Regions from separate parts of the Streptomyces sp. NPDC030995 genome, predicted to be linked through region 2. Evidence: predicted binding sites of a transcription regulator. Region 2 holds the regulator's gene; each other region holds the start of a gene.
The links. The regulator HrcA, encoded in region 2, represses chaperone genes, less so after heat shock. The targets are predictions, from matches to a motif close to TTNGCACTCNGNNNNNCNGAGTGCNAA.
Positions count from the first base shown of each region.

Region 1: a site for HrcA is predicted at 5,886-5,912, ahead of groES (co-chaperone GroES). Genes of this name have one in related genera too.
Region 3: a site for HrcA is predicted at 1,829-1,855, ahead of groL (chaperonin GroEL). Genes of this name have one in related genera too.

Region 1 covers NZ_JBVIFS010000001.1:93,610-103,668, forward strand. Annotated here, with positions in the region: gene ACZ45T_RS00505 (DUF6584 family protein) at 1-229, shown strand, start outside; gene ACZ45T_RS00510 (FtsW/RodA/SpoVE family cell cycle protein) at 839-2,254, opposite strand; gene ACZ45T_RS00515 (LCP family protein) at 2,242-3,537, opposite strand; gene ACZ45T_RS00520 (sensor histidine kinase) at 3,638-4,981, opposite strand; gene ACZ45T_RS00525 (response regulator transcription factor) at 5,028-5,708, opposite strand; gene groES (co-chaperone GroES) at 6,056-6,364, shown strand; gene groL (chaperonin GroEL) at 6,477-8,105, shown strand; gene ACZ45T_RS00540 (ester cyclase) at 8,196-8,909, opposite strand; gene ACZ45T_RS00545 (SDR family NAD(P)-dependent oxidoreductase) at 8,983-9,756, opposite strand; gene ACZ45T_RS00550 (MOSC domain-containing protein) at 9,788-10,059, opposite strand, start outside.
Region 2 covers NZ_JBVIFS010000002.1:343,513-353,571, forward strand. Annotated here, with positions in the region: gene lepA (translation elongation factor 4) at 1-728, shown strand, start outside; gene ACZ45T_RS05055 (AMP-dependent synthetase/ligase) at 964-2,856, shown strand; gene hemW (radical SAM family heme chaperone HemW) at 3,125-4,357, shown strand; gene ACZ45T_RS05065 (DUF3097 domain-containing protein) at 4,426-5,235, opposite strand; gene ACZ45T_RS05070 (MBL fold metallo-hydrolase) at 5,264-5,989, opposite strand; gene hrcA (heat-inducible transcriptional repressor HrcA) at 6,146-7,162, shown strand; gene dnaJ (molecular chaperone DnaJ) at 7,163-8,302, shown strand; gene ACZ45T_RS05085 (nitronate monooxygenase) at 8,540-9,631, shown strand; gene ACZ45T_RS05090 (16S rRNA (uracil(1498)-N(3))-methyltransferase) at 9,628-10,059, shown strand, end outside.
Region 3 covers NZ_JBVIFS010000036.1:3,364-13,422, forward strand. Annotated here, with positions in the region: gene groL (chaperonin GroEL) at 40-1,662, opposite strand; gene ACZ45T_RS33385 (cold-shock protein) at 1,998-2,204, opposite strand; gene ACZ45T_RS33390 (MoaD/ThiS family protein) at 2,635-2,913, opposite strand; gene thrC (threonine synthase) at 2,954-4,228, opposite strand; SAM riboswitch class I at 4,246-4,401, opposite strand; gene ACZ45T_RS33400 (glucosyl-3-phosphoglycerate synthase) at 4,588-5,538, shown strand; gene ACZ45T_RS33405 (alpha,alpha-trehalose-phosphate synthase (UDP-forming)) at 5,585-6,964, shown strand; gene otsB (trehalose-phosphatase) at 7,277-8,128, opposite strand; gene ACZ45T_RS33415 (DUF3263 domain-containing protein) at 8,168-8,404, opposite strand; gene ACZ45T_RS33420 (extracellular solute-binding protein) at 8,483-9,784, opposite strand; gene ACZ45T_RS33425 (ROK family protein) at 9,962-10,059, shown strand, end outside.

The DNA.
Region 1 (10,059 bases), on a different contig from region 2:
CGAATTCGCAAGACAACAGCTGGCGGCCGTACGTAGCGCCACTTCGGACTACGTCGGCCGGCCCGCCGACTGGGCCACGTTCTCTCCAGACCCCGACGACGAGCCGGACCACGAAACGAGCTCGCTCGCCGATCGTCTCTTCGTCGCTGCCGTGGTTCTGATGGCGCTGATGTTCCTGGCCATCTGGGCGGTCGGGTTCGTTACTTTCGTCCGTTGGGTGTGGCGGTAGGCGTCACAAGCGTCAGACAGCGGCTATACCGAGCTGTACTCGGGTCAGGGAGAGCAGGCGGCCGAAAGGGCCGTCAGTTTGCCCCAATTACACCTGTCTGTCCCTGCATTTGTTGTGACGAGGTCGCTCTGATGCGGGTAGAGCTCGGCTGAGGTGAGCAATCGCCCCTCCGGACCCTCCACCAGCCCCAGACGGCCAGCAGTCGCCTTCGTCGAGGAGCGCGTAGTGATTGGTGGCGGCCTATGTCCAGCCCCGGACGGCCGTCGGACGCTGATACGTGAGAAGCGCGTAGCGATCTGACGCGCCCCGACCCCCAGACCCCGGATCCGATGTGAATGGGCCCGCTCCTGGGGATCTGCCCGCCGAACCCCGCCCGCCCATCGCTGATCGGCCCGTCCCTGAAAAAGAACACCCGGCCCGTTCCTTTGGGGGTTTCCCGGCAGTCTTCGTATGTCCGTGGCGGGACGGTCGGTCAAGGGTGGCCGAAGGCCATCGCGAAGCGACGCGACCGTAGGGAGCGCCCTTGAGGGACCGGCCCGACACGGAGAGACGATGAGACTGACGGGAAACCCCCATACAGATCTCTGATCCCGCCCGCGAGGCTCCCGCCTACCGAAGCCCCGCCCCCGCCCCCGCCCCCACCATCGGCGTGATCGTAGTTTCCGCCGGGCCGTGGGCGTCCGCCTCGCGTTGGCGTTCCGCGCTGTCGCTGATGCGGAGGAGGAGGGCGATCATGACCCAGTTGGCCAGGAGGGACGAGCCGCCCTTCGCCAGGAAGGGGAGGGCCTTGCCCGTCAGGGGGATCAGGCCCGTGACGCCGCCCGCGACCACGAAGACCTGCAGGGCCAGCGCCGAGGCCAGGCCCACCGCCAGCAGTTTGCCGAAGGGGTCGCGCGCGCCGAGTGCCATGCGCAGGCCCCGCTGCACCAGGAGCGCGTACAGGAGCAGGACGGCCATGACCCCGGCCAGGCCGAGTTCCTCGCCCACCGTGGTCAGGATGAAGTCGCTGCGCCCGGCGAACGCGATCAGTTCGGGGTGGCCCAGGCCGAGGCCGGTGCCCGAGATGCCGCCCGTGCCGAAGCTGAACAGGGCCTGCGCCGACTGGTCCGAGGTGACCCCGGGGGGCCGCACCTCCCAGTAGTACGACAGCGGGTTGAGCCACGCCGCCACGCGCGCCTTGACGTGCGGTTCCGTCGAGCCGACCACGAAGGCGCCCACCGAGGCCATGAGCACGCCGCACACGATCCAGCTGGTGCGCTCGGTGGCCACGTACAGCATCACCACGAAAACACCGAAGAAGATCAGCGAGGTGCCGAGGTCGCGTTCGAAGACCAGCACCAGCATCGAGACGATCCACACGGTGATGATCGGGCCGAGCTGGCGCATCGGGGGCAGGCGCATGCCCATGAACTTGCGGCCCGTCAGTGCCAGCGAGTCCCGGTGGATGACCAGGTACCCGGCGAAGAAGATCGCGATCATGATCTTCACGAACTCGCCGGGCTGGAGCGAGAAGCCGAAGAGTTTGATCCAGCGCTTCGCGCCGTAGGTGTCCGCGCCGAAGAAGGCCGGTGCGATCAGCAGCACCAGCGCGACGGCCATCGTGATGTAGATGAACCGTTGCAGCAGCCGGTGGTCGCGCAGCAGCGCCAGCACCAGGATGCAGGCGGCGACCCCGACCACCGTCCACATCAGCTGTCCGGGGGCGTTCGCGTCCGAGTTGTAGCGCTCGATGTAGCCCTGGTCGAGCCGGTGCAGCAGTACCAGCCCGAGCCCGGTCAGCAGCATGGCGAGCGGGAAGATCAGCGGATCCGCGTAGGCCGCGAAGCGGCGCACGCCCAGGTGCCCGACCAGCGACAGCAGGGTCATGCTGACCGTGAAGCCGGCGAGGTTCGGCGGCAGCCGGTCGTTCATGGCGAGGCTCGCCGAGGCGTGGCCGAAAACGGCGATGGCGATGACGAAGACCAGGAGCAGCGCCTCGGTGCGGCGGCGCGCGCCCGCCGCCGTCAGGGGTTTCAGTCCACGCACGGGATGCCGCCACCGTCCTTGGGGGCGGAGGACGAGGCAGGCGGCGGGGGTGAGGCGGCAGGCGCGCCCGACGCCGGCCCGGACGAGCCGGATGCACCCGATGAGCCGGCCCCGCCGGAAGACGCACCCGACGCACCCGACGCACCCGAGGAGCCCGTCGAGCCCGACGAGTCGGCCGGTGCGCTCGGGCTTGCGGAGGCCTTGGGTCCGATCTGCTCGGCTATCAGGCGCTTTATCTTCATATCGTCTACGACGTTGATGTCCTCCCCATGGTTCCTTCCGAAGCCCTCGATGGGGAGTGTCGTGAATTGCACTTTGCCGCCGGACAGGTTCTTCGCCTGCTTCACGAACGCCAGCAGATCCCAGCCCTCGTCCGTCACCACGTCCTTCTTCGCGGCCTCTATCAGTTTGACCAGCTTCACCGGGTCGGTGAAGGTCCCGGCCGAGTTCAGCTTCTTCGTCGCGCCCGCGAGGAAGGCCTGCTGCCGCTTCGTCCGGTCCAGGTCGCCCATGTCCAGGCCGTGCCGCTGGCGGACGAAGGCGAGCGACTGCTGACCGTCGAGCGTCTGCGGGCCCGCCGGGAAATCGGCTCCCGAATACTTGTCCTTCACCGCCTTGTTCAAACACACCGGTACGCCGCCCAGCGCGTCGGCGAGGTGGTAGAAACCGGCCAGGTTCAGCTCGGCGAAGTGATCGATCGGGACTCCCAGGAAGTTCCGCACCGTCTCGATCTGGGCCTTGCGCCCCGCCTCCCGGCCGTCCCGTTCCAGCTGCCGGCGGTCCTTGACCCCCTGCGCGGCGAGCTGCTCCTGCTTCTTCTCCTTCGCGAGCCCGTACGCCTTCTTGATCTTGTCCTTGCCCTGGCCGGGAATGTTGACGTAGTCGTCGCGCGGGACGGAGAAGGCCTTCGCCTGGCGGCCGTCCCCGGGCACGTGCAGCAGGATCAGGGTGTTCGCGTTGTAGCCGCCGATGTCCGAACTGCCGGCGTGCAGCTTGTCGAGGACCTCCTCCGGCAGCTCCTCGCCGTTCTGGTCACGGCGGCTGTCCAGGCCCATCAGCAGGATGTTGGTGTCGCCGAACTTCGACTTCTCGGCGCCGTCGAGGGCCTTCGAGCTGCCGATGCTGGAGGCGAGGTCGTGGTACAGGTACCAGGCGCCGCCGCCCGCCAGGACCAGCAGCGCGCAGCTCGTGACCAGCAGGGTGCGGGCGAGGCGCCGCCGTCGGGACAGCCGGTGGGACGGGCGGCGTGGTCGGGTCGTCGTCTTCCTCCGGTGCGCGCTCATGCCTGTCGATGGTGAGGTAGCCGCGCTGAAGGAATCCTGAGGGTCGTGGCCCTGTCCTGGCCCTGTCCTAGCCCTGCCGTGGCCCTGTCCTGAAGGAGCCCTACCGGATCCGCAGCACCAGCCGCGCGCCCCCGGCGGGCGCCGCCAGCGCGCGTACGTCGCCCCCGTGCGCCCGCGCGATCTCCCGGGCGATGGCCAGGCCCAGCCCCGTGCCGCCGCTGGCCCGGCCCCGGTCCGCGTCCAGCCGTACGAACCGCTCGAACACCCGGTCCCGGTCCGCCTCCGGGATGCCCGGGCCGTCGTCCGTGACCTCCAGCACCGGCCGGCCGTCCCGCGTGTCCGCCCGTACGACGACCTCCGTACGGGCATGGCGCAGCGCGTTGTCCACCAGGTTGGCCAGCGCCCGCTCCAGCCGAGCCGGATCCCCCGCCGCCGGTACGGGCGCCCGCGCGTCCAGCCGTACGGTCACCCGGGACCCGCCCCGGCGCGCCACGTCCTCCGCGGCCAGCAGGGCCAGGTCCACGGGCTCGGTCCGGGGCGCCGGACCGCCGTCGAGGCGGGCCAGCAGGAGCAGGTCCGCCGCGATCCGCTGGAGCCGCTCGGTATCGGCCAGCGCGGCCGCGACCGACTCCCGGTCGGGGCGGTCCATGGCCAGCGCCACCTCCAGCCGGGACCGGACGGCGGCCAGCGGATTGCGCAGCTCGTGCGAGGCGTCCGCGGTGAACTGCCGCTGCCGGGCGTCGGAGCGCTCCAGCCGGTCAAGGGTGTCGTTGACGGTCCGGGCCAGTTGCGCGATCTCGTCGGCCCCGCCCGGGTCGGGCACCCGCCGGTCCAGCTCGCTCGCGGTGACCGCCGCCAGCTCGGTCCGGATCGCGCTCACCGGACGCAGCGCATGGCCGGTCACCCACCAGGCCAGGGCCGCCGCGAAGCCGATCAGCGGGGGCGCGCCGGCCAGCAGCCCGATCGCGACGGCCCGGGTCGCGCCGTCGACGTCGCCGAGCACGGTCATCGCGTACACGGTGTGCGCCCCGGGCGCGGCGACCACGACCACCGCGCGCCGTGCCGCGCCGGGGTGCGTCGGCGGGAGCACGGCCGAGCGGGAGTCCTCCCCGGGCGTGGGGAGGAGCCGCAGCTCGTCCCCCCGGGCGGGGGTGTGCCCCGGGTCGCCGGTCGTGGCCACCGTCCGGCCGTCCGCGTCCCGTACGAGGACCAGGTCCACGCCGTTCTCGGGCGCGGGCAGCCGTCCGTCGGGCGGCAGGGTCCGGTTGTCGAGCTGGGCGGCGACCTTGCGGGCGGCGAGCTCGGTGCGGTCGGTGGTGTTGTCGAGCAGGTTGGCCCGCAGCAGGGCGTGCAGCCACAGCCCGCCGGTGGCGAGGACGGCGGCCATGGCGAGGGCGGCGGCCGCCGCGGTGCGCGCGCGGACGGTGCCCCTGGGGCCCGTCATGCGGATCAGGCCGGGCGGCCGGCGTCCCGGACCGGACCCGGGGCGGTCAGCCACCGTCGGGGGCCAGCCGGTAGCCCGTCCCGTGGACGGTGAGGATCGAGCGGCGGCCGAAGGGCGCGTCGATCTTCTTGCGCAGCGAGGAGACGTACACCTCGACGATGTTCGGGTCGATGCCGTGCGGGGTGTCCCAGACCTCGTCCAGGATGTCCTGCTTGGCGACGGCCCGGCCGGGCTGCTCCATCAGGCAGGCGAGGACGCCCAGTTCGCGGGCGGTGAGCTCGATGTCCCGGTCGCCGCGGCGGCAGCGCCGGCCCTGCGGGTCCAGGGAGAGGTCGCCGGCCCGGAGGGTGCCGCGGTCGGCGGCGCCGGCGCGCCGGGCCAGCGCCCGGATGCGGGCGGCCAGGACCACGAAGGAGAACGGCTTGGTGAGGTAGTCGTCGGCGCCGGAGTCCAGGCCCTCGGCCTCGTCGTACTCCCCGTCGCGGGCGGTGAGCATCAGGACCGGGGTGGTGTCGCCGTGGGCGCGCATGCGGGTGCAGATCTCGAAGCCGCTGATGCCCGGGAGCATCAGGTCGAGGAGGACGACGTCGTACGGGCCGCCGGCGAGGGCGAGGTCCAGGCCGTGGTGGCCGTCGTGCGCGACCTCGACGAGGTGCCCGTCGCCGGACAGGCCGCGCCGTAGGGACTCGGCGAGGCCTTCTTCGTCTTCGACCACGAGGATGCGCACGGCACAAGCCTCACATATCGGCGCACGAAGCAGCCGCGGGACCGGAGGGGGTCGCTCCGGCCCGGGTGCGCCTGGGTTTGCCCTGGTCATGGGAGGGGGAGCAGTGATCCCGAACGTCCGTACGCCCGTGTTTTCGGGGTTCAGGGCCTTCTCCGCGCAACGCCCAGGGCTCGGGAATTGGCACTCCGCTTGACCGAGTGCTAATCGCCGGAATAGTGTCGCACCTGGCACTCACCCCCGGTGAGTGCCAACACAGCGACAGGCAGATCCGGCACCCGCGACGACGGATCGACCTGGTCGCCACCTCAGACAGTTAACCCCGGATCTCCGAAGGGGGAGGTCGGATCGTGACGACCGCCAGCTCCAAGGTTGCCATCAAGCCGCTTGAGGACCGCATTGTGGTCCAGCCGCTCGACGCCGAGCAGACCACGGCCTCCGGCCTGGTCATCCCGGACACCGCGAAGGAGAAGCCCCAGGAGGGCGTCGTCCTCGCGGTGGGCCCGGGTCGCTTCGAAGACGGCCAGCGTCTCCCGCTGGACGTCAACGTCGGCGACATCGTGCTCTACAGCAAGTACGGCGGCACCGAAGTGAAGTACAGCGGCGAGGAGTACCTCGTCCTCTCGGCTCGCGACGTGCTCGCGATCGTCGAGAAGTAATTCTCTTCATCAGTACTGCTTTGAGCTGCGCCCCTGGTCACCCCGCTGATTGCCGGGCGGCGAGGGGCGCAGTTCGTTAAACCCGAGTTTTCGAGAGGGCTGAACCGCTCCCATGGCGAAGATCCTGAAGTTCGACGAGGACGCCCGTCGCGCCCTCGAGCGCGGCGTCAACAAGCTTGCCGACACGGTGAAGGTGACGATCGGCCCCAAGGGCCGCAACGTCGTCATCGACAAGAAGTTCGGCGCCCCCACCATCACCAACGACGGTGTCACCATCGCTCGCGAGGTCGAGCTGGACGACCCGTACGAGAACCTGGGCGCGCAGCTCGTGAAGGAGGTGGCGACCAAGACCAACGACATCGCGGGTGACGGCACCACCACCGCCACCGTGCTGGCCCAGGCGCTGGTCCGCGAGGGTCTGCGCAACGTCGCCGCGGGCGCGTCCCCGGCCGCCCTGAAGAAGGGCATCGACGCCGCGGTCAAGGCCGTGTCCGAGGAGCTCCTCGCGACCGCCCGCCCGATCGAGGACAAGTCCGACATCGCCGCCGTGGCCGCGCTCTCCGCGCAGGACTCGCAGGTCGGCGAGCTCATCGCCGAGGCGATGGACAAGGTCGGCAAGGACGGTGTCATCACCGTCGAGGAGTCCAACGCCTTCGGCCTGGAGCTGGAGTTCACCGAGGGCATGGCCTTCGACAAGGGCTACCTCTCCCCGTACATGGTCTCCGACCAGGAGCGTATGGAGGCCGTCCTCGACGACCCGTACATCCTGATCAACCAGGGCAAGATCTCCTCCATCCAGGACCTCCTGCCGCTGCTCGAGAAGGTCATCCAGGCCGGCGCCTCGAAGCCGCTGCTGATCATCGCCGAGGACGTGGAGGGCGAGGCGCTCTCCACCCTCGTCGTCAACAAGATCCGCGGCACCTTCAACGCGGTCGCCGTCAAGGCCCCGGGCTTCGGTGACCGCCGCAAGGCGATGCTGCAGGACATGGCCACCCTCACCGGTGCCACCGTCATCGCCGAGGAGGTCGGCCTCAAGCTCGACCAGGCCGGTCTGGACGTACTGGGCTCCGCCCGCCGCGTCACGATCACCAAGGACGACACGGTCATCGTCGACGGTGGCGGCAGCCACGAGGACGTCGTCGGTCGCGTCAACCAGATCAAGGCCGAGATCGAGTCCACCGACTCGGACTGGGACCGCGAGAAGCTGCAGGAGCGGCTGGCGAAGCTCGCCGGCGGCGTCTGCGTCATCAAGGTCGGCGCCGCCACCGAGGTGGAGCTCAAGGAGAAGAAGCACCGTCTCGAGGACGCCATCTCGGCGACCCGCGCCGCGGTCGAGGAGGGCATCGTCTCCGGCGGTGGCTCCGCTCTCGTCCACGCCGTCAAGGTCCTCGAGGGCAACCTCGGCCTGTCGGGCGACGAGGCCACCGGTGTCGCGGTCGTGCGCCGCGCCGCCGTCGAGCCGCTGCGCTGGATCGCCGAGAACGCCGGTCTCGAGGGTTACGTCATCACCTCGAAGGTCGCCGAGCTCGACAAGGGCCAGGGCTTCAACGCCGCCACCGGCGAGTACGGCGACCTGGTCAAGGCCGGCGTCATCGACCCGGTGAAGGTCACCCGTTCCGCGCTGGAGAACGCCGCTTCCATCGCCTCGCTGCTGCTCACGACCGAGACCCTGGTCGTCGAGAAGCCGGCGGAGGACGAGGGCGACGCCGGTCACGGCCACGGTCACGGCCACAGCCACTGACGCTGTCGCTGGTACACGAGAGGCCCCCGTCCCGCCGTTTCGTACGGCGGGGCGGGGGCCTTCCCGTTGCCCCGGTTCAGGGTCGGGGGCTCATGAACCCATCGACTTCATCGGGTCCATCCCCAGCTGCCGCATCATGCCCATGATGTCGTAGTGCCACCAGGTCTCGGCGATCATGCCGTCCTTGCAGCGGAAGGTCGTCGAGCCGGTCGCGCTGACCTTCTTGCCGGTCGGCGCGAGGCCCATGAACTCACCCGTGTGCGTCGCGTTCCAGGTCCACAGGGTGGTGACGAAGTCGCCTTCGGCGATTTGCTGGTCCTTGGTGAAGGACATCTCGAAAGCGGACCGCCACATGTTCAGGTCCGCCATCAGGCCGTCGATCCCCTGGGCGTCGGGGTCGGCTTTGAAGATGTCGTGGTCGACGTAGTCGGAGGAGAAGATCTCCTCGGCGATGGCGCGGTCCCCGGTGACGGCCAACTCGTCGAACATTCGGTCCACGAGCATCTTGTTGAGGTTCTCGTCGCGGACCACGTCCAGGTTGGTGAAGCTGGGCATCCCGTCACAGAGGGCCACCATCTCCTGGAACATCTTGTCCGTCTCAGGGAGGTGAGAGTTCTTCATGGCCTCTTCGTACGAGGGGAATTCGACCACGTCCACGAAGTGGTTCTCGTTCTCGCGGTCCTTGCCCACGATGCTGTGGGTGACGGTGCGCTTGCCCTGGCTCTGCGAGACGTACCGGTCGAGCAGCTGGTTGAGGTCGTCCTGCCGGCTGGTCTTGTAATCGATTATCTGTACGAATGTCATGGCGGTCTCCCGGGCTGGATGGACATGTCCAGTTTAGGGAGATTTCGCCCGTTCGGCTGGTCGTACCGACGGGTTACTGCGGCCCGTACTTGCGGCCCGTACGCGAGGACACCCCGCCCAGCAGCCCGCGCGGCGTCAGCTTCACCACGCCCATCAGCGCCTTGTACCGCGGGTCCGGGACCGACACCGTCTTCCCCCGCGCCAGATCGGCCAGGGCCGCGGCCACCAGCTTGTCGGCGTCCAGCCACAGCCAGCCGGGGATGTTGTCCGTGCCCATGCCGGCGCGCTGGTGGAACTCCGTCCGCACGAAGCCGGGGCACAGCGCCATCAGCCGCACCCCGGACCCGGACAGGTCCCGCGCCGCGCCCTGGGTGAACTGCACGACCCAGGCCTTGCTCGCCCCGTACGTACCGCGGGGTACGAAGGCGGCCACCGAAGCCACGTTGATCACGCCGCCGCGACCGCGCGAGCGCATCGATGCCGTGGCCGCCGAAGTCAGCCGCAGGACCGCCTCGATGTGCACCTTCAGCATGGTCAGCTCGTCGGCCATGGAGACTTCGAGGTAGCGGCCCTTGTTGCCGAAGCCCGCGTTGTTGACCAGCAGGTCGACGGGGTGCGTACGGTCGTCGAGGCGCTGCTCGACAGCCGCGATGCCCTCCTCCGTGGAGAGGTCGGCGGCCAGCACCTCGGCCTCGATGCCGTGCCGGTCGTGCAGCTCGGTGGCCTGCTCGCCGAGTCGCTTGGTGTCGCGCGCCACCAGCACCAGGTTGTGCCCCTGGGCGGCCAGCCGCCGGGCGAAGGCGGCGCCGATGCCCGCCGTGGATCCCGTAATCAACGCAGTCGTCATAGGCGCAACCTAGACGAGTGAGGTAACGGCCTTACTTCGCCCCGGCCTCGGCCCCGTACTTCTCCATGTACTGGTGCACGTGCTCGTGGGCCTCCGGCCGCATCGCCGCACCCGCCGCCAGGGTGCGCGGCAGCAGCGAGCGCTCGGTGGTGAAGGCGCGGAACCAGAACGCCACCGTCACCTCGTGGTCGGGCCGGTGGATGATCTCGATGGGGTCGCCGGCCGAGACCGAGCCCTCCCGGATCACCCGCAGGTACGCGCCCGGCCGGCCCTCCTGGGTGAACCGCTTGACCCAGCCGTCCT
Region 2 (10,059 bases):
TCGACCTGATCGCCACCGCGCCCAACGTGGTCTACCGGGTCGTCCTGGAGGACGGCAAGGAAGTCACCGTCACCAACCCGAGCGAGTTCCCCGAGGGCAAGATCTCGGACGTCTTCGAGCCGGTCGTACGGGCCACCGTGCTCGCGCCCACCGAGTTCATCGGCGCGATCATGGAGCTCTGCCAGACCCGCCGCGGCACCCTCCTCGGCATGGACTACCTCTCCGAGGACCGGGTCGAGATCCGCTACACCCTCCCGCTCGCGGAGATCGTCTTCGACTTCTTCGACCAGCTGAAGTCCAAGACGCGCGGTTACGCCTCCCTCGACTACGAGCCCACCGGCGAGCAGTCCGGCAGCCTGGTCAAGGTCGACATCCTGCTGCACGGCGACAAGGTCGACGCCTTCTCCGCCGTCACGCACAAGGACGCCGCCTACGCCTACGGTGTGCGCCTCGTCGCCAAGCTGCGCGAGCTCATCCCGCGGCAGGCCTTCGAGGTGCCGATCCAGGCCGCGATCGGCTCCCGCGTCATCGCCCGCGAGACCATCCGCGCCATCCGCAAGGACGTCCTCGCCAAGTGCTACGGCGGTGACATCTCCCGTAAGCGCAAGCTCCTGGAGAAGCAGAAGGAAGGCAAGAAGCGCATGAAGATGGTCGGCTCCGTGGAGGTCCCGCAGGAGGCCTTCATCGCCGTCCTCTCCAGCGACGAGTCCGGCGGCAAGAAGAAGTAGCCGCCCCCCGGCCGTCCGATACGAGCAGGCCTCCGCGCACCGGCGCGGGGGCCTGTTTCGTTATGAACCGGCCGCTTGCGGGCCCTTACGCACGCGCCGGGCGCGCTCTAGTCTGATCACTGCTCGACGGTTACTCGCCAGTCACTAACCGGCACGTCTCAAACCCGCCAGTCCCAAGCGCCCCGCAAGCGCCCTACGCCCACGCACTGCCGCGTGGGCCGGTCCGGAGGATGTCGTGAGCGACACACAGACCTATCTCGAGAACCGCCCGTCCAGCGTGGCGGTGCTCTTCCTTGAGCGCGTCGCAGCGACGCCCGACGACGAGGCCTACCGGTACCCGGTGCCCGCGGCGGGCGGCCAGGGCGCCACAGACGACTGGAAGTCGCTCAGCTGGGGCCAGGCGGCCGAGCGCGTCTTCGCCATCGCCGCCGGGCTGATCGCCCTCGGCCTGGAGTCGGAGCAGCGCGTCGCGCTCTCCTCCAACACCCGGGTCGACTGGATCCTCTCCGACCTCGGCGTGATGTGCGCCGGCGGCGCGGTCACCACCATCTACCCCAGCACCAATGCGGACGAGTCGGCCTTCATCCTCTCGGACTCCGAGAGCCGGGTGCTCATCGCCGAGGACGCGAAGCAGCTGGCGAAGGCGCGCGAGCGCCGCGCCGACCTGCCGCACCTCGCCCACGTCGTGGTCCTGGAGGCCGCCGACGCCGTCCCCGCCGAGGGCGACCCCGAGGGCTGGGTGCTCTCGCTGGCCGATCTGGAGGCGAGCGGCAAGGAGTACCTCGCCAAGCACCCCGAGGCGGTCAAGGAGCGGATCGCGGCGATCACCTCCGACCAGCTCGCCACCCTCATCTACACCTCCGGCACGACCGGCCGCCCCAAGGGTGTCCGGCTGCTGCACGACAACTGGTCGTACCTGGCCAAGGCCATGGTCGCCACCGGCCTGATCCACAAGGACGACGTCCAGTACCTGTGGCTGCCGCTGGCCCACGTCTTCGGCAAGGTGCTCACCTCCGGGCAGATCGAGGCCGGCCACGTGACCGCCGTCGACGGCCGGATCGACAAGATCATCGAGAACCTGCCGGTCGTGCAGCCGACCTACATGGCGGCCGTTCCGCGCATCTTCGAGAAGGTCTACAACGGCGTGGCCGCCAAGGCCCGGGCCGCCGGCGGCGCCAAGTACAAGATCTTCCAGTGGTCGGTCGGCGTCGCCCGCGAGTACGCCAAGGTCACGCAGGACAACTACCGCCGCACCGGCCGGGCGAGCGCCCCCTTCGGCCTCACCACCAAGCACAAGATCGCCGACGCGCTCGTCTACTCCAAGCTCCGCGACGCCTTCGGCGGGAAGCTGCGCGCCGCCGTCTCCGGCGCCGCCCCGCTGGCGCCCGAGATCGGCTTCTTCTTCTCCGGCGCGGGCATCCACATCCTGGAGGGCTACGGCCTGACGGAGTCCAGCGCGGCCTCCTTCGTCAACCCGGGCGAGGCCTACCGCACCGGCACGGTCGGCAAGCCGCTCCCCGGCACCGAGGTCCGCATCGCCGACGACGGCGAGATCCTGCTGCGCGGCCCCGGCATCATGGAGGGCTACCACCAGCAGCCCGACAAGACCGCCGAGGTCCTGGAGTCCGACGGCTGGCTGCACACCGGAGACATCGGCGAGCTCTCGGCCGACGGCTACCTGCGCATCACCGACCGCAAGAAGGACCTGATCAAGACCTCGGGCGGCAAGTACGTCGCCCCGGCGGAGATCGAGGGCCAGTTCAAGGCGATCTGCCCGTACGTGTCGACCATCGTCGTGCACGGCGCCGACCGGAACTTCTGCTCGGCCCTGATCGCGCTCGACCAGCCGTCGATCCTGGTCTGGGCGGCCGAGAACGGGCTGGAGGGCAAGACGTACGGGCAGGTGCTGGCCGCGCCGGAGACCGTGCGGCTCATCGAGACGTACGTGCAGACCCTCAACGAGGGCCTGCAGAGGTGGCAGACGATCAAGAAGTTTCGGCTGCTGCCGCGCGACCTCGACGTGGAGCACGGCGACCTCACGCCGAGCCTGAAGCTGAAGCGTCCGGTGGTCGAGCGTGAGTTCAAGCACCTGATCGAGGAGATGTACGAGGGCAGCCGCGAGGCCTGACGCCTGCCGCGGGCTCGGCGGGGCGGGGCGGGGCGGCTGGGGCCGCGCCCCGCGGACCCCGCCCCTGCCGGGCTGTGCCTCGCTGCGGCGCCGCTGCCGGGGGCGCTGCCCCCGGACCCCCGCGCCTCAAACGCCGGCGGGGCTGAAAGATCGGGGCTCCGCCCCGGACCCCGCGCCTCAAGCGCCGGCGGGGCTGGATGTGCGGGGCGGGGTTGGATGTGCGGGCGGGGCCGCCGGCGGGGCTGGATTCGTGCGGGACAATGGGGGCATGCCTTCCGCACTGCCCGACGGTGAACCCATGCCCCAAGACGGCTCGCTGCCGTCGCACGCCCTGGTGGGTGCCGGGGAGCGGCCGCTCGGGTTCTACCTGCACGTCCCGTACTGCGCCACGCGCTGCGGGTACTGCGACTTCAACACGTACACGGCCACCGAGCTGCGGGGCACCGGCGGCGTGCTCGCCTCCCGGGAGAACTACGCCGACACCCTGATCGACGAGGTCCGCCTCGCCCGGAAGGTGCTCGGCGACGACCCCAGGGCCGTCCGTACCGTCTTCGTGGGCGGCGGCACGCCGACGCTGCTGCCCGCCGGGGACCTCGTACGGATGCTCGCGGCGATCCGGGACGAGTTCGGCCTGGCCGAGGACGCCGAGATCACCACCGAGGCCAACCCGGAGTCCGTCGATCCGACGTACCTGGCCGAACTGCGCGCCGGCGGCTTCAACCGGATCTCCTTCGGCATGCAGAGCGCGAAGCAGCACGTCCTGAAGGTGCTCGACCGCACGCACACGCCGGGACGGCCGGAGGCGTGCGTCGCCGAGGCGCGCGAGGCCGGCTTCGAGCACGTCAACCTGGACCTGATCTACGGGACCCCGGGGGAGTCGGACGAGGACTGGCGGGCGTCGCTCTCGGCGGCGCTGGGCGCCGGGCCGGACCACATCAGCGCCTACGCGCTGATCGTGGAGGAGGGGACGCAGCTGGCGCGGCGGATCCGCCGGGGCGAGGTCCCGATGACGGACGACGACGTCCACGCCGACCGGTACCTGATCGCGGACTCGGTGATGGCCGAGGCCGGGTACTCCTGGTACGAGGTCTCGAACTGGGCCACCTCGGAGGCCGGGCGCTGCCTGCACAACGAGCTGTACTGGCGCGGCGCCGACTGGTGGGGCGCCGGGCCGGGAGCGCACTCGCACGTGGGCGGGGTCAGGTGGTGGAACGTCAAGCACCCGGGCGCCTATGCGGCGGCCCTGGCCGAGGGCCGCTCCCCGGGCGCGGGGCGCGAGCTCCTGTCCGAGGAGGACCGGCGGGTCGAGCGGATCCTGCTGGAGCTGCGCCTCGTGGACGGGGTCCCGCTGTCGCTGCTCGCCCCCGCGGGGCTCGCCGCGTCCCGCAAGGCCCTCACGGACGGCCTGCTGGAGGCCGGGCCGTACGAGGCCGGGCGGGCCGTGCTGACCCTGAAGGGGCGGCTGCTGGCCGACGCGGTGGTCCGGGACCTGGTGGACTGACCACTCGGCGGGGTGAATCCGTCCTGGACATCAAGCCGGACACCGGCGGATCGGCACCCTCCCGAAGTTCAGGCGGCGCCGCCGACCGTGACGAAGTCGATGAGCTCCTCGACGCGGCCCAGCAGGGTCGGCTCCAGGTCCTTGTACGAGGTCACCCGAGACAGGATGTGCTGCCAGGCGGCCCCGGTGTTCTCCGGCCAGCCCAGGGCCCGGCAGACGCCCGTCTTCCAGTCCTGGCCGCGCGGGACCACCGGCCACGCGGCGATGCCCAGCGCGGACGGTTTCACCGCCTGCCAGACGTCCACGTACGGGTGGCCCGCGATCAGGACGTCCGGCGAGGTCACCGACGCCGCGATACGGGACTCCTTCGAGCCCGGCACCAGGTGGTCCACCAGGATCCCCAGGCGGGCGTCCGGCGCGGGGGCGAACTCCGCCACGATGGCCGGGAGGTCGTCGATGCCCTCCAGGTACTCCACCACCACGCCCTCGATGCGCAGGTCGTCACCCCAGACCCGCTCCACCAGCTCGGCGTCGTGCCGGCCCTCGACGTAGATCCGGCCCTTCCGGGCGACCCGGGCCCGGGCGCCCGGGACGGCGATCGACCCGGACGCCGTACGGGAGGGCGCGGCCGGGCCCCGGGACGGGCGGACCAGGGTGACGACGGCGCCCTCCAGCAGGAAGCCCCGCGGTTCCATCGGGAACACCCGCCGCTTGCCGAAGCGGTCCTCCAGGGTCACCGTGCCCGCCTCGCAGGCCACCACCGCGCCGCAGAAGTCCGTACCCGCGACCTCGACCACCAGGTCCGGTTCGGCCGGCACCTCCGGCACGGCCTTGGGTCGCTTCCACTGCGGGGTCAGGTCGGGGGAGTACTCGCGCATCCGGCCGACAGTAGGAGAGCCGCGGGCGTCATGCTCCCGACACGCCGAAACGGGCCGCCAGTGTGGCGCGTTGCGCACGGACGAAGTCCGCGGAGACCACCGCTCCGTGACCCGGCACGTACAGCGCGTCGTCCCCGCCCAGCGACAGCAGCCGGTCCAGGGCGGCGGGCCACTGCCGGGGCGCCGCGTCCGGGCCCGCCAAGGGCTCGCCGGACTCCTCCACCAGGTCCCCGCAGAACACCACCTCGCGCTCGCCCGGCACGAAGACGGCCAGATCGTGACCGGTGTGCCCGGGCCCCACGTTGGCCAGCAGCACCTGCACCCCGCCGAGCTCCAGCGTCCACTCGCCCGACACCGCATGTCCCGGCAGCACCAGCAGGTCCACCGCCTCGGCGGCCTCGTGCTCCGCCAGCCCGTGCCGCACCGCGTCCCCGCGCAGCTCCTCGCGGCCCGTCGACAGCAGCGCGGCCAGCCCGACCGCCCCGAACACCTCGGCACCGGAGAAGGCGGCCCCGCCCAGGACGTGATCGAAATGGCCGTGCGTGAATGCGATATGGGTCACGCGCCGGCCCGTCAGCCGCTCCGCCTCGGCCCGCACCTGCGCGCCCTCCCGGACGCACGAACCGGGATCGACGAGGAGCACCGACTCGTCCCCCACCACCAGTCCCACCGTGCAGTCCCACACCGGGAGCCGTCTGCGTCCGACCCGTCCGGCCAGCCGTTCCCAGCCCGCCTCTTCCCAATGCACGTCCATACGGCGACGCTACCCTGGCGGGCCTCCCTTGCCAGGGGCTCACCACCCGCCCGTACACTGAGCGGGGGATCTCTGGCACTCGAACGTCCAGAGTGCCAACGAACACGGCAGTACACGGCAGAACACGGCAACGGACCACAGCTGGAGGTGTGCGCGATGCTCAGCGAACGCAGACTCGAAGTGCTGCGCGCCATCGTCCAGGACTACGTCGGGACGGAGGAGCCCGTCGGCTCCAAGGCGCTCACCGAACGCCACCGGCTCGGCGTCTCGCCCGCCACCGTGCGCAACGACATGGCCGTGCTGGAGGAGGAGGGCTACATCGCCCAGCCCCACACCAGCGCCGGCCGGATCCCCACCGACAAGGGCTACCGCCTCTTCGTCGACAAGCTGGCGGGGGTCAAACCGCTGTCGACGCCCGAGCGCCGGGCCATCCAGAACTTCCTCGACGGCGCCGTCGACCTCGACGACGTCGTCGGCCGTACGGTGCGGCTGCTCGCGCAGCTCACCCGGCAGGTCGCCGTCGTCCAGTACCCGAGCCTGACCCGGTCGACCGTCCGGCACGTGGAGCTGCTCTCGCTCGCTCCCGCGCGCCTGATGCTCGTACTGATCACGGACACCGGTCGCGTCGAACAGCGGCTGATCGACTGCCCGAGCCCCTTCAGCGAGACCTCGCTGGCCGACCTGCGGGCCCGGCTCAACAGCCGGGTCGTCGGCCGGCGCTTCACCGATGTGCCCCCGCTCGTCCAGGACCTCCCCGAATCCTTCGAGGCCGAGGACCGCGGCACCGTCTCCACGGTGCTGACGACCCTCCTCGAAACCCTGGTCGAGGAAGCAGAGGAGCGGCTGATGATCGGCGGTACCGCCAATCTCACCCGCTTCGGACACGATTTTCCCCTGACGATCAGGCCGGTGCTCGAAGCGCTGGAGGAGCAGGTCGTGCTTCTCAAGCTGCTGGGCGAGGCCAACGAGTCGGGAATGGCCGTACGGATCGGGCATGAGAATGCCTACGAGGGACTGAACTCCACGTCCGTCGTCTCCGTCGGTTACGGTTCGGGCGGCGAAACAGTCGCCAAACTCGGCGTGGTCGGACCGACCCGCATGGACTACCCCGGAACGATGGGAGCGGTACGCGCAGTGGCACGTTACGTCGGACAGATCCTGGCGGAGTCGTAAGTGGCCACGGACTACTACGCCGTTCTCGGCGTGCGCCGCGACGCATCGCAGGACGAGATCAAGAAGGCCTTCCGGCGCCTCGCGCGTGAACTCCACCCGGATGTGAATCCGGACCCGAAGACGCAGGAGCGCTTCAAGGAGATCAACGCGGCCTACGAGGTGCTCTCGGACGCCCAGAAGAAGCAGGTCTACGACCTCGGCGGCGACCCGCTGTCCGCCTCCGGCGGTGGCGGCGGTGCGGGCGGCTTCGGAGCCGGCGGCTTCGGCAACTTCTCCGACATCATGGACGCCTTCTTCGGCCAGTCCTCGCAGCGCGGCCCGCGCTCGCGGACCCGCCGCGGCCAGGACGCCATGATCCGCCTCGACCTGGAGCTGGACGAGGCGGCCTTCGGGACCACCAAGGACATCCAGGTCGACACGGCCATCGTCTGCACCACCTGCTCCGGCGAGGGCGCTGCCCCCGGTACCTCGGCGCAGACGTGTGACATGTGCCGCGGCCGCGGTGAGGTCTCGCAGGTCACCCGGTCCTTCCTGGGCCAGGTCATGACCTCGCGCCCCTGCCCGCAGTGCCAGGGCTTCGGCACCGTCGTCCCGACCCCGTGCCCCGAGTGCGCGGGCGACGGCCGGGTCCGTTCCCGCCGCAGCCTCACGGTCAAGATCCCGGCCGGTGTCGAGAACGGCACCCGCATCCAGCTCGCGGGCGAGGGCGAGGTCGGCCCCGGCGGCGGCCCCGCCGGCGACCTGTACGTGGAGATCCACGAGCTGCCGCACCCGACGTTCCAGCGGCGCGGGGACGACCTGCACTGCACGGTGACCATCCCGATGACGGCGGCCGCGCTGGGCACCAAGTGCCCGCTGGAGACGCTGGACGGGCTGGAGGAGATCGACATCCGGCCAGGCACCCAGTCCGGCCAGGCGATCCCGCTGCACGGGCGCGGCGTGACCCACCTGCGCGGTGGCGGGCGCGGCGACCTCATCGTCCACGTCGAGGTCACCACCCCGAGCAAGCTGGACGCCCAGCAGGAGGACCTGCTGCGCCAGCTGGCGAAGCTGCGCGGCGAGGAGCGGCCCACCGGCCAGTTCGCGCCGGGTCAGCAGGGGCTGTTCAGCCGCCTGAAGGACGCGTTCAACGGCCGCTGACCGGCCTGCGACCACAGCCACGAGCCCGGCCGGGGGATTCCCCGGCCGGGCTCGCTGCGTCGGCCCCGACGTCGGCCCCGACGTCGGCCCCGACGTCGGCCCGGTGCCGGCCCGGTGCCGGCCCGATGCCGTTCCGATGGCGGCCGGACACGGGCCGACTGCCGTGTCGGTAAGCGGACTATGCCAGGCGAATGCCATGATTCGGTCCCCTGAGCGGGACATGGCACGATGCAGTCCATGTCCACGGCACCGAACGGTCTCTCCCCCCACCCGATCGTGCAGGCTCCCATGGCGGGCGGCGGCTCCGGCCCGCAGCTCGCCGCTGCCGTGTGCGAGGCGGGCGGACTGGGCTTCCTGGCCGGCGGCTACAAGACCGCCGACGGGATGTACCAGGAGATCAAGCAGGTGCGGGCGCTCACCCGGCGCCGTTTCGGCGTCAACCTCTTCATGCCGCAGACCGGTTACGTGGACCCGGCCGCCGTCGAGGCGTACCGCGGGCAGCTGGCCGGGGAGGCGAGCTGGTACGGGATCTCCCTCGCCGAGGAGGAGATCATCGGCACCAGCGACGACGGCTACGACGCCAAGCTGGCCATCCTCCTCGAAGACCCGGTCCCGGTCGTCTCGTTCACCTTCGGCTGTCCCGCGTCCGCGACCCTCGCCGCCCTGCGCAAGGCCGGTACGTACACCGTCGTCACGGTGACCTCCGACGACGAGGCCCGTACCGTCCAGCAGGCGGGCGCCGACGCCGTCTGCGTCCAGGGGGTCGAGGCCGGCGGCCACCAGGGCACCCACCGCGACGACCCCCAGGCCGACGGCACGGCCGCCGTGGGGCTCCTCGCGCTGGTGGCCCAGGTACGGGAAGCCGTGGCCCTCCCGATCATCGCCGCGGGCGGCCTCATGCGGGGCTCGCAGATCGCGGCGCTGCTGGCGGCGGGCGCGGAGGCGGCGCAGCTCGGGACGGCCTTCCTGGCCTGCCCGGAGTCGGGCGCCGCCCCCGAGCACAAGCAGGCGCTGACGGACCCGCTGTTCGTCCGCACCGAGCTGACCCGGGCCTTCTCCGGGCGGCCGGCGCGGGGGCTGGTGAACCGCTTCATGCGCGAGCACGGGCCGTACGCCCCGGCCGCGTACCCGCAGGTCCACCACCTGACCTCGGGGCTGCGCAAGGCGGCCGCCGCGGCCGGCGACCCGCAGGGCATGGCCCTGTGGGCGGGCCAGGGGCACCGGCTGGCGCGGACGCTGCCGGCGGGGGAGCTGGTGGAGGTGCTGGCGGCCGAACTGGCCGAGGCGCAGAGCACGTTGAAGGCAAGACAGATGAGGAGTGCGTCATGACCGCCCCGGTGTTCGTGGTCGAAGAGGTCCCGGCGGGACCGGAGTTCGTCCTGGACGGTCCGGAGGGCCGGCACGCGGTGTCCGTGAAACGGCTGAACCCGGGCGAGGCGGTGGTCCTCACGGACGGCCGCGGCGGCTGGGCCGAGGCCGTCGTGAAGGCCGCGGAGGGCAAGGACCGGCTCGTCGTGGCCGTCTCCTCGGCCGGGCAGGAACCGCAGCCGCCGGTCCGCATCACGGTGGTCCAGGCCCTTCCCAAGGGGGACCGCGGCGAGCTGGCCGTCGAGACGATGACCGAGACGGGCGTGGACGCGATCGTGCCCTGGCAGGCCTCGCGCTGCATCACGCAGTGGCGCGGCGACCGGGGGGCCAAGTCCCTGGCCAAGTGGCGGGCCACGGCCCGGGAGGCGGGCAAGCAGTCCCGCCGGGTG
Region 3 (10,059 bases), on a different contig from region 2:
AGAACAGCCGATCAACCAGAGGCCGGAGCCGGGGGTCGATCAGAAGTCCATGTCACCGCCCGGCATGCCGCCCGGGGCGCCGGCGCCGGCCTTCTCGGGCTTGTCGGCGATGACGGCCTCGGTGGTGAGGAAGAGGGCCGCGATGGACGCCGCGTTCTGCAGGGCAGAGCGGGTGACCTTCGCCGGGTCGATGATGCCCTCGGCGATCATGTCGACGTACTCGCCGGTCGCGGCGTTCAGGCCCCAGCCAACCGTCAGGTTGCGGACCTTCTCCACGACGACGCCGCCTTCGAGACCACCGTTGACGGCGATCTGCTTCAGCGGGGCCTCGAGGGCGAGCTTCACGGCGTTGGCGCCGGTCGCCTCGTCACCCGACAGGTCGAGCTTCTCGAAGACCGAGGAGGCCTGGAGCAGGGCCACGCCACCACCGGCGACGATGCCCTCCTCGACGGCCGCCTTCGCGTTGCGAACGGCGTCCTCGATGCGGTGCTTGCGCTCCTTGAGCTCGACCTCGGTCGCGGCGCCGGCCTTGATGACGGCCACGCCGCCGGCCAGCTTCGCGAGGCGCTCCTGGAGCTTCTCGCGGTCGTAGTCCGAGTCGGAGTTCTCGATCTCGGCGCGGATCTGGTTCACGCGACCGGCGACCTGGTCGCTGTCACCGGCACCGTCGACGATGGTGGTCTCGTCCTTGGTGATGACGACCTTGCGGGCGCGGCCGAGCAGGTCGAGACCGGCGTTCTCCAGCTTGAGGCCGACCTCCTCGGAGATGACCGTGCCGCCCGTGAGGATGGCGATGTCACCGAGCATGGCCTTGCGGCGGTCTCCGAAGCCCGGGGCCTTGACGGCGACGGACTTGAAGGTGCCGCGGATCTTGTTGACGACCAGGGTCGACAGGGCCTCGCCCTCGACGTCCTCGGCGATGATCAGCAGCGGCTTGCCGGACTGCATGACCTTCTCCAGGAGCGGCAGCAGGTCCTTGACCGAGCCGATCTTGGAGTTGACGATCAGGATGTACGGGTCGTCGAGGGACGACTCCATGCGCTCCATGTCGGTGGCGAAGTACGCCGAGATGTAGCCCTTGTCGAAGCGCATGCCCTCGGTGAGCTCCAGCTCCAGACCGAAGGTCTGGGACTCCTCGACGGTGATGACGCCTTCCTTGCCGACCTTGTCCATGGCCTCGGCGATGAGCTCGCCGATCTGGGTGTCGGCGGCGGAGATGGAGGCCGTGGAAGCGATCTGCTCCTTGGTCTCGACATCCTTGGCCTGGGCGAGCAGGGCGGCGGAGACGGCCTCGACGGCCTTCTCGATACCACGCTTGAGGGCCATCGGGTTGGCACCGGCGGCCACGTTGCGCAGGCCCTCGCGGACGAGCGCCTGGGCGAGCACGGTGGCGGTGGTCGTACCGTCGCCGGCGACGTCGTCCGTCTTCTTGGCGACTTCCTTGACCAGCTCGGCGCCGATCTTCTCGTACGGGTCCTCGAGCTCGATCTCCTTGGCGATGGAGACACCATCGTTGGTGATCGTGGGGGCGCCCCACTTCTTCTCAAGGACGACGTTGCGACCCTTGGGGCCAAGGGTGACCTTGACGGCGTCGGCGAGCTGGTTCATCCCACGCTCGAGGCCGCGGCGGGCCTCCTCGTCGAACGCAATGATCTTGGCCATCTGAAGTGGTCCTCCCGGACAGCGGTGGATTGCTCCCAGGACCGCGCCCGCGCCCGCGACGGACGGCCTGCGTGCCCGGCGGTTCCTTCCCGCCGGACCCTGCGGGCCTCACCGACCCGGTCCTCGTTCAGTAGCACTCTCAACCCGAGAGTGCTAACGCCAATGATTAGCACTCGACCCCCACGAGTGCAAGCGGCTTGGGGCAACGCCCCGCCGGTCCCTTGGGACAACGCCCCGCCAGTACCGGGCACACGCACGAGGGGCTCACATCCCGTGTCCAGGATGTGAGCCCCTCGTAGGTCTTTGGTCGTTCGTCTTGGTCGATCGCTTCAGGACTAGCCGAGCGCGAGCTTGACCATGTCCGCCTGCGGACCCTTCTGGCCCTGCGAGATCTCGAACTCGACCCGCTGACCCTCTTCAAGGGTGCGGTACCCGTCCATCTGGATGGCGCTGTAGTGGACGAACACATCCGCACCACCGTCGACCGCGATGAAGCCGTAGCCCTTCTCCGCGTTGAACCACTTGACGGTGCCCTGAGCCATGCCTAACTCCCCTATTACTGGCCCTTGCGCAGGAACGCACTTCGCGCTCCCGGGTCAGAACTTGCGTCGGAACGCGTCGACCGAGGCTGAATGTATCTGCGCGAGTGCTGTCTGCAACAGGTCAATCCGACGAGAATTCTGGGCACCGAGAAACATTGAAATAGAGTGAAAAGTTGGCATCTTCCAGGGCAACTCGGGCCCGACATATCTCGCCAAAGCCCCATACCGCGCTTGCACATTGGCCCGATGTCGACCCTCACGCGGCCCGTTCATATGCGGCGGGCAAGAACCGCGGAGGGGACTTCCCCAACTCTACCGTGCCCAATCAAGCAGAATTGCCCCCTCCGCTTTTAGCGGAGGGGGCAATTACGGTTTTTCGCGTTTCATCGAGTTCCCGGCCGGATGTCCAGCCGGGTGCCCGGCGAGGTGTTCAGCAGCCGCCGGCCACGGCGGGGATGATCGAGACACCGGCGCCGTCCGGCGTCACCGCCTCCAGCCCGCCCTCGAAGCGCACGTCGTCGTCGTTGACGTAGACGTTCACGAAGCGGCGCAGCTTGCCCTGGTCGTCCAGGACGCGCGCGGCGATGCCCGGGTGGCTCTTCTCCAGGGACTCGATGACCTCGGCGAGGGTCGCGCCCTCGGCGGAAACCTCGGCCTGACCGCCGGTGTAGGTGCGCAGGATGGTGGGGATGCGGACGTTGACGCTCATGGCGCTACTGCCTTTCCGGTAGAGCAGGGGGTTGGTCAGGTCACGCCAGGCCGGCGGCGCGGAACGCGTCCAGGCTCGGGCGGATGGTGGCGGTCTGCCCGCTGTCCGCGGCCACCGCCTCCAGGGTCTTGAGGCCGTCACCGGTGTTGAGGATGACGGTGGTCAGCGCCGGGTCGAGCTGACCGTTCTCGATGAGCTTCTTCGTCACGCCGACGGTCACGCCGCCCGCGGTCTCGGCGAAGATGCCCTCGGTCTGCGCGAGGATCTTGATGGCCTCGACGACCTGCTCGTCGTTGACGTCCTCGACGAAGCCGCCGGTGCGCCGCGCGATGTCCAGGACGTACGGGCCGTCCGCCGGGTTGCCGATCGCCAGGGACTTGGCGATGGTGTTCGGCTTCTGCGGGCGGACCACGTCGTGACCGGCCTTGAAGGCGGTCGACACCGGGGAGCAGCCCTCGGCCTGGGCACCGAAGATCTTGTACGGCTTGTCCTCGACGAGGCCGAGCTTGATCAGCTCCTGGAGACCCTTGTCGATCTTCGTCAGCTGCGAGCCGGACGCGATCGGGATCACGATCTGGTCGGGCAGCTGCCAGCCGAGCTGCTCGCAGATCTCGTACGCGAGGGTCTTGGAGCCCTCGCCGTAGTACGGCCGCAGGTTGACGTTGACGAAGCCCCAGCCCTCGCCCAGCGGGTCCCCGATGAGCTCGGAGCAGAAGCGGTTGACGTCGTCGTAGTTGCCCTCGATGCCGACCAGGTCGCCACCGTAGACACCGGCCATGACGACCTTGCCCTGCTCCAGGTCGTGCGGGATGAACACGCAGGAGCGGAAGCCGGCCCGGGCGGCCGCGGCGCCGACGGCGCCGGCCAGGTTGCCCGTGGAGGAGCAGGACAGGGTGGTGAAGCCGAAGGCGCGGGCGGCCTCGACGGCGATGGCCACGACGCGGTCCTTGAAGGAGTGCGTCGGGTTGCCGGAGTCGTCCTTGACGTAGAGCTTGCCGGTGACGCCGAGCTCCTTGGCCAGATTGGCCGCGTCCACGAGCTTGGTGAAGCCCGGGTTCAGGCTCGGCTTGGAGGCCACGTCCGCGGGGACGGGCAGCAGCGGCGCGTAACGCCAGATGTTGTTGGGGCCGGCCTCGATCGCGGCGCGCAGGGCCTCGGGGTCACCGGTGGGAAGGTCGTAGGCGACTTCCAGAGGTCCGAAGCACTCGACGCACGCGAAGATGGGTCCGAGTTCGAATCGGGTACCGCACTCGCGACACGAGAGGCCGGTGGCAGGTCCGAGATCGACAGAGGTGGCAACAGTCTGTGCAGCCATGATGGCGAGGCCCTTTCTCCTCATCTTCCCCATGGCGCACTTCGCCATGAGACGGAATTGGCACCTTCCCTAGCCGGGGACCTCGCGCGGATGCGTCGTACGCATGGCGAGAACCGACTGGAGGGTTGCCGGGGCTTCAACGGGCCGTGTCCCTCTGCCCCTCTGGATGAGCGGTATGGCACCGGCACACGCGCTCTATGGCGCGCCGGTGCGTTTGTTCGCGGGGACCCCCGGCATGCGGTGGTCCTTCGCGTTGTTCAAGACTGTAACCGAAGGGCCGGGTGGTTGAGACAGCCGTCCGAACCGCGAGATGGATCACAAATCGGTCCATTCAGGGGACGAAACAGGGAGTGCTGAGGGTGCTGGAAGAGGTGGAGCGCTGGCTGGCCGACCGCTCCTGGTCAGCCGCCGACCGACCGCTCGACCAGCTGCTCGACCGGAAACGGGCGACAGGCAGCACGGTCAGCGTGGTGCTGCCCGCGCTCAACGAGGAGGCCACCGTCGGCGCGATCGTCGAGGTGATCCGGCGCGAGCTGATCGAGGGACTGCCCGTCCCCCTGGTGGACGAACTGGTGGTCATCGACTCGGGCTCGGCCGACCGGACCGCGGAGGTCGCGGCGAAGGCCGGAGCCCGGGTGGTGCACCGCGACGAGATCCTGCCGAGGATCCCGCCGCTGCACGGCAAGGGCGAGGTGCTGTGGCGCTCGCTGCTGGCCACCAGCGGGGACATCGTCTGCTTCGTCGACGCCGACCTGCGGGACTTCTCGGCCTCCTTCGTCTCGGGCATCGTGGGGCCGCTGCTGACCGAGCCGGACGTGCAGTTCGTCAAGGCGATGTACGACCGCCCGCTGGGCGACGCTCCCGGCCAGGGCGGCCGGGTCACCGAACTCGTCGCCCGCCCCCTCCTCAACCTGCACTGGCCGCAGCTGGCCGGTTTCGTCCAGCCGCTGGGCGGCGAGTACGCCGTACGGCGCTCCCTGCTGGAGCGGCTGCCGTTCCCCGTCGGCTACGGCGTCGAGCTGGGCCTGCTGGTGGACGCGCTGCACACGGTCGGGCTGGACGCGCTGGCCCAGGTGGACGTGGGCGTACGGCTCCACCGCCACCAGGACGGGCAGGCGCTGGGCCGGATGGCCGCGGCGATCTACCGCACGGCCCTGCTGCGGCTCTCGCGCGGGCACCTCGTACGGCCGGAGCTGACGCAGTTCGAGCGGGGGCCGGAGGGCTTCGTGCCGCGGACCTACGCGGTGGACACCGAGGAGCGGCCGCCGATGCTGGGGATCAGGGAGTACGCGCTGCGGCGCGTGGCGTGACGCAACGGACGGTTTGAGGCGACCCGGGCCGGGCTAGGTTCGCGACATGGCTTCATCCCAGGTACTCGTCGCCGCCAACCGCGGCCCGCTCTCGTACGCCCTCGACACCGACGGCACGCTCAGCGCCCGGCGCGGCGGGGGCGGGCTCGTCTCCGGGCTCTCCGCGGCCCTCGCGGAGCAGCCGGAGGCGCTGTGGATCTGCGCGGCGCTGTCAGAGGCGGACCGGGAGGCGGTCCGCCGGGGAGTGGCCGAGCCCGGCGTCCGGATGCTGGACATCGATCCCACCATGTACGACGACGCGTACAACGGGATCGCCAATTCGGTGCTGTGGTTCACCCACCACCACCTGTACGACATCCCGCGCGAGCCGGTCTTCGACGCGGAGTTCCGGCGGCTGTGGGACTCGTACACGGCCTACAACCGCGCCTTCGCCGAGGCTCTCGCCGAGGAGGCGGCGCAGGGGGCGTGCGTCCTGGTGCAGGACTACCACCTGGCGCTGGTCCCCGGGCAGCTGCGGGAGCTGCGGCCGGACCTGCGGATCGGGCACTTCACGCACACGCCGTGGGCGTCGCCGGAGTTCCTCCACATGCTCCCGTCCGACGTCCGCCTCGAGCTGGTGCGGGGGATGCTCGGCGCGGACGTGGTGGGCTTCCACACGCGGGCGTGGGCGAACGCGTTCGTGGAGGGCACGGGTGCGGGGGCGGGTGCGGGGGCCGGGACGACTCGTGTGGCCGTGTACCCGCTGGGTGTGGACGGCGACGAGCTGCGCGCCCTCGCCCACCGGCCGGAGGTCGACGCGAAGCTGGCGGACCTGCGGGCGGAGGTCGGCGGCCTGAAGACGATCGTCCGGGTGGACCGGACGGAGCTGTCGAAGAACATCCTGCGGGGCCTGCTCGCGTACCGGGAGCTCCTGGCCTCGTACCCGCAATGGCGGGGCCAGGTCGTCCACCTCGCCTCGGCGTACCCCTCCCGGCAGGACCTGGCGGTGTACCGGGACTACACGCAGTCGGTACGGGATCTGGCGGCGGCCGTGAACGAGGAGTTCGGGACGGAGCACTGGCAGCCGGTGCTGGTGTCGGTGAAGGACGACTTCGCCCGCTCCCTGGCGGCGTACCGGCTGGCGGACGTGGCACTGGTGAACCCGGTCCGGGACGGGATGAACCTGGTGGCGAAGGAGATCCCGGTGGTGTCGGAGGCGGGCTGCGCGCTGGTCCTGTCCACGGGGGCGGGGGCGTACGAGGAGCTCCGCGAGGACGCGCTGACGGTGAACCCGTACGACGTGACGGCAACGGCCGCGGCGCTGCACGCTGCGCTGGCCATGCCGGCGGGCGAGCGCGCGGAACGCACGAAGCGCCTGGCGGCGGCCGCCACGGCCCTCCCCCCGACGGCCTGGTTCACGGCCCAGCTGTCCGACCTGCGCGCGTGACGCTGCGCCGCACAATCAGCCTCGCCGGCGTTTGAGGCGCGGGGGTTCGGGGGCAGCGCCCCCGACAGCGGCGCCGCGCCCGGCAATGAACGCTCAGCGCCGCTTCCCGGGGCTCCGCCCCAGACCCCGCTCCTCAAACGCCGGCGAGGCTGAATTTGGCCGGCGTCAGCCTGCAAGTGTGCGCAGCGCAACCTTGCGCCCGGGCCGGGCAGGGTTGCCGCGCAGCGGCAAAATCCAGCCCCGCCGGCGTTTGAGGCACGGGGGTTCGGGGGCAGCGCCCCCGACAGCGGCGCCGCGCCCTGCGGCACAGGTTCAGGCGCTGGAGATGGCCGTGGCCAAGGTGGCCAGGAAGGCCGCTACCGCGGCGGGGCCCGGGAGGACCAGGTCCGCGCGGGAGGCGAGCTCCGGGACTTCCGCCGAGCCGCTGGCGACCAGCAGACCCGGCCGGCCGTCGGCCCGTCGTTTCTCGACCGCCGAGTACGCCGCCAGGTCACCCAGGTCGTCCCCCGCGTACAGCACCGCCTCCGCGCCCCGTTCCGCCAGGAACTCCGTCAGGGCGACGCCCTTGTCCATGCCCGGGGGGCGCAGCTCCAGGACCGCGCGGCCCGGCTCCACCATCAGCCCGTGGCGGGCGGCCAGCTCGGCCAGGGGTTCGCGCAGGGCCGCGAAGGCCGCCGCCGGGTTCTCCGCCCGCCGGGTGTGCACGGCCAGCGCGCGGCCCTTCTCCTCGATCCAGGTCCCGCGCCACGCGCCGATGGAGTCCAGGAAGCCCGGCAGCTCCGCCCGTACCGCCGCCACCCCGGGGTGCTCGGCCGGGGCGTGCACGATGCCCGTGACCGCGTCCCACCGCTCGGCCCCGTAGTGGCCCAGCACCACCAGGTGCTCCAGGCCCGGCACGCCCGCGAAGCCCCCGTAGCGGACGGCGACGCCCGCCGGCCGGCCGGTGATCACGGCGACCGAGTCGACCTCGGGGGCGAGCGCGGAGAGGGCCGGGACGGCTCCGGGGTGGGCTCGGGCCTGGTCCGGGTCCGGGACGATGTCGGCGAGGGTGCCGTCGAAGTCCAGGGCGATCACGGACCGGCGGGGTGCACGGAGGAGGGCCTCGAGTCCCTCGCGTCCGGCTGCGGTGACGGGCATCGGCAAGTCGTGCGGATGGCTCCCCATACGCACGACCCTAACGGCCCGAACGGGTGACGGCTACGGCTATCGCCGGGCCCGCTGCGCCTCTCGGATCCGCCGCAGCCGGTTCACCGTGCCCGGGGCGTGGGCCAGCGCCCGGGGGTCGTCCAGCAGCGCGTTGAGCAGCTGGTAGTAGCGGACGGGGGTCATCCCCAGCCCTTCCCGGATGGCCCGTTCCTTGGCTCCGGGCCCGGGCCAGGTGCGTCCTTCGTACGCGAGCACCGCGGCCTCCGTGGCCGTCAACTGCCCCTCGTCCGTCATACCGCCAGATTAACGCCGCCCGCTGACACCGGCCCCGCTCCCCTGCCGCCGCCCGCCGCCGCCCGCCGTCGACCGCCGTCAGCGCTGGTCCGCCGCGCGCGCGGCGGTCGCGATCTCCTCCAGCGCCTTCGCCGGCTGCCCGCCCGGCTGGACGGTCTTGCCGATGTTCTGCTTGATGTCCTCGCTGACGCCCGCCCAGGACTTCTTGCCGACCGGGTACAGCCGCGAGGTGGGCAGCGCCGCCAGGAAGGTCTTCAGCTGCGGCGAGGACCCCTCCGTGGCGGCCTGCTTCGCGCGGTAGCCGCTGGTGGTGGCCGGCAGCAGGTCGTACTTGTCGGTGAAGGCCGTCACGTTGTTCGGCTGGTACAGGAAGTCCAGGAACTTCCCGGACTCCGCCCGGTGCCCGTTCTTGAAGGCCATGACCCAGTCCGCGACGCCCATCGCCGGCTGGTCGCTCCCGTCGGACGTCGGCAGCGGCACCATGCCGTACTTCACGCCCTTGGCGGCGGCCTGCTTCAGCAGCGTGGGGTGCCCGTTGAGCATCCCGACCTCGCCCTTGGCGAAGGCCTCGAAGGCGGCCTGGCGGTCCAGCTTGCCCGGCTCGACCGGTCCGGTCAGCCCCTGCCCGACCATCTTGTCCCGCAGGAACTCCAGCGTCTTGACGTTGTCGGGGGAGTCGATGGAGTACGACTCCTCGTTGTCGGTGTAGCCGCCACCGCCCGACAGCATCCACATCATCGTCTCGGCCTGGGCCTCCTCGCGGCCCAGCGGCAGCGCGAAGGGGGTGGGCACGCCCGCGCCCTTGAGCTTCTTCGCCGCCGCCTCCAGGTCCGCCCAGCTCTTGGGCTGCCAGCCGGCCTTGGCGTCCTTCGCGAGCACGCCCGCGTCGGTCAGCAGCTTCTCGTTGTAGAAGAGCAGCCGGGTGCTGGCCACGAAGGGCAGCCCGTACTGGACCTGCTTGACCTTGCCCGCGTCCGCGAGCGGTCCGAGGAAGTCGGCCTCGGTCTTCACGGAGAGCAGTTCCGCCGCCGAGTACAGCTTGCCGGCGGCCGCGTAGTCGGCGTAGGCGCCGATCTGCGCGATGTCGGGGGCCTTGCCGGCCTTGACCATCTCGGCGACCTTGGCGTCGACCTCGGACCAGGAGTAGACGCTGACCTCGACGTTCACGCCGGGGTTGGCCTTCTCGAAGCCGTCGGCGAGGCCCTTCCAGTAGGCGGTCGAGGAGTTCTGCGGATTGTCCCCGTAGTCGGCCGCCACGACCCGGAGGGTCACCTCGTTGTCCCCGGTGAGTCCACCGACGGCTCCGCAGCCCGTCAGCGTCACGGCAGTCAGGCACAGTGCGGCGCCGGATGCGGCCAGGCTCTGGTAACGGCCCTTCACGGTTCTCGATCCACCCCTTGTTGTACGTACGATCCACGTAAGGTCTACACCACTTTGGCGGCTCGTCCACATCCGGATCCCGACCTTGGTCCCGAATTTGTATGGCCGCTCAACAATCCCCCTCAATGGACTAGACCTTTCCCCGCCGAGCACGCGAGACTGTCCCCTGTGAAACCCGTGAAACACGTCATCGCCCTCGATGTGGGCGGCACCGGGATGAAGGCCGCCCTCGTCGCCGCCGACGGCACCCTGCTCCACGAAGCGCGCCGCGCCAC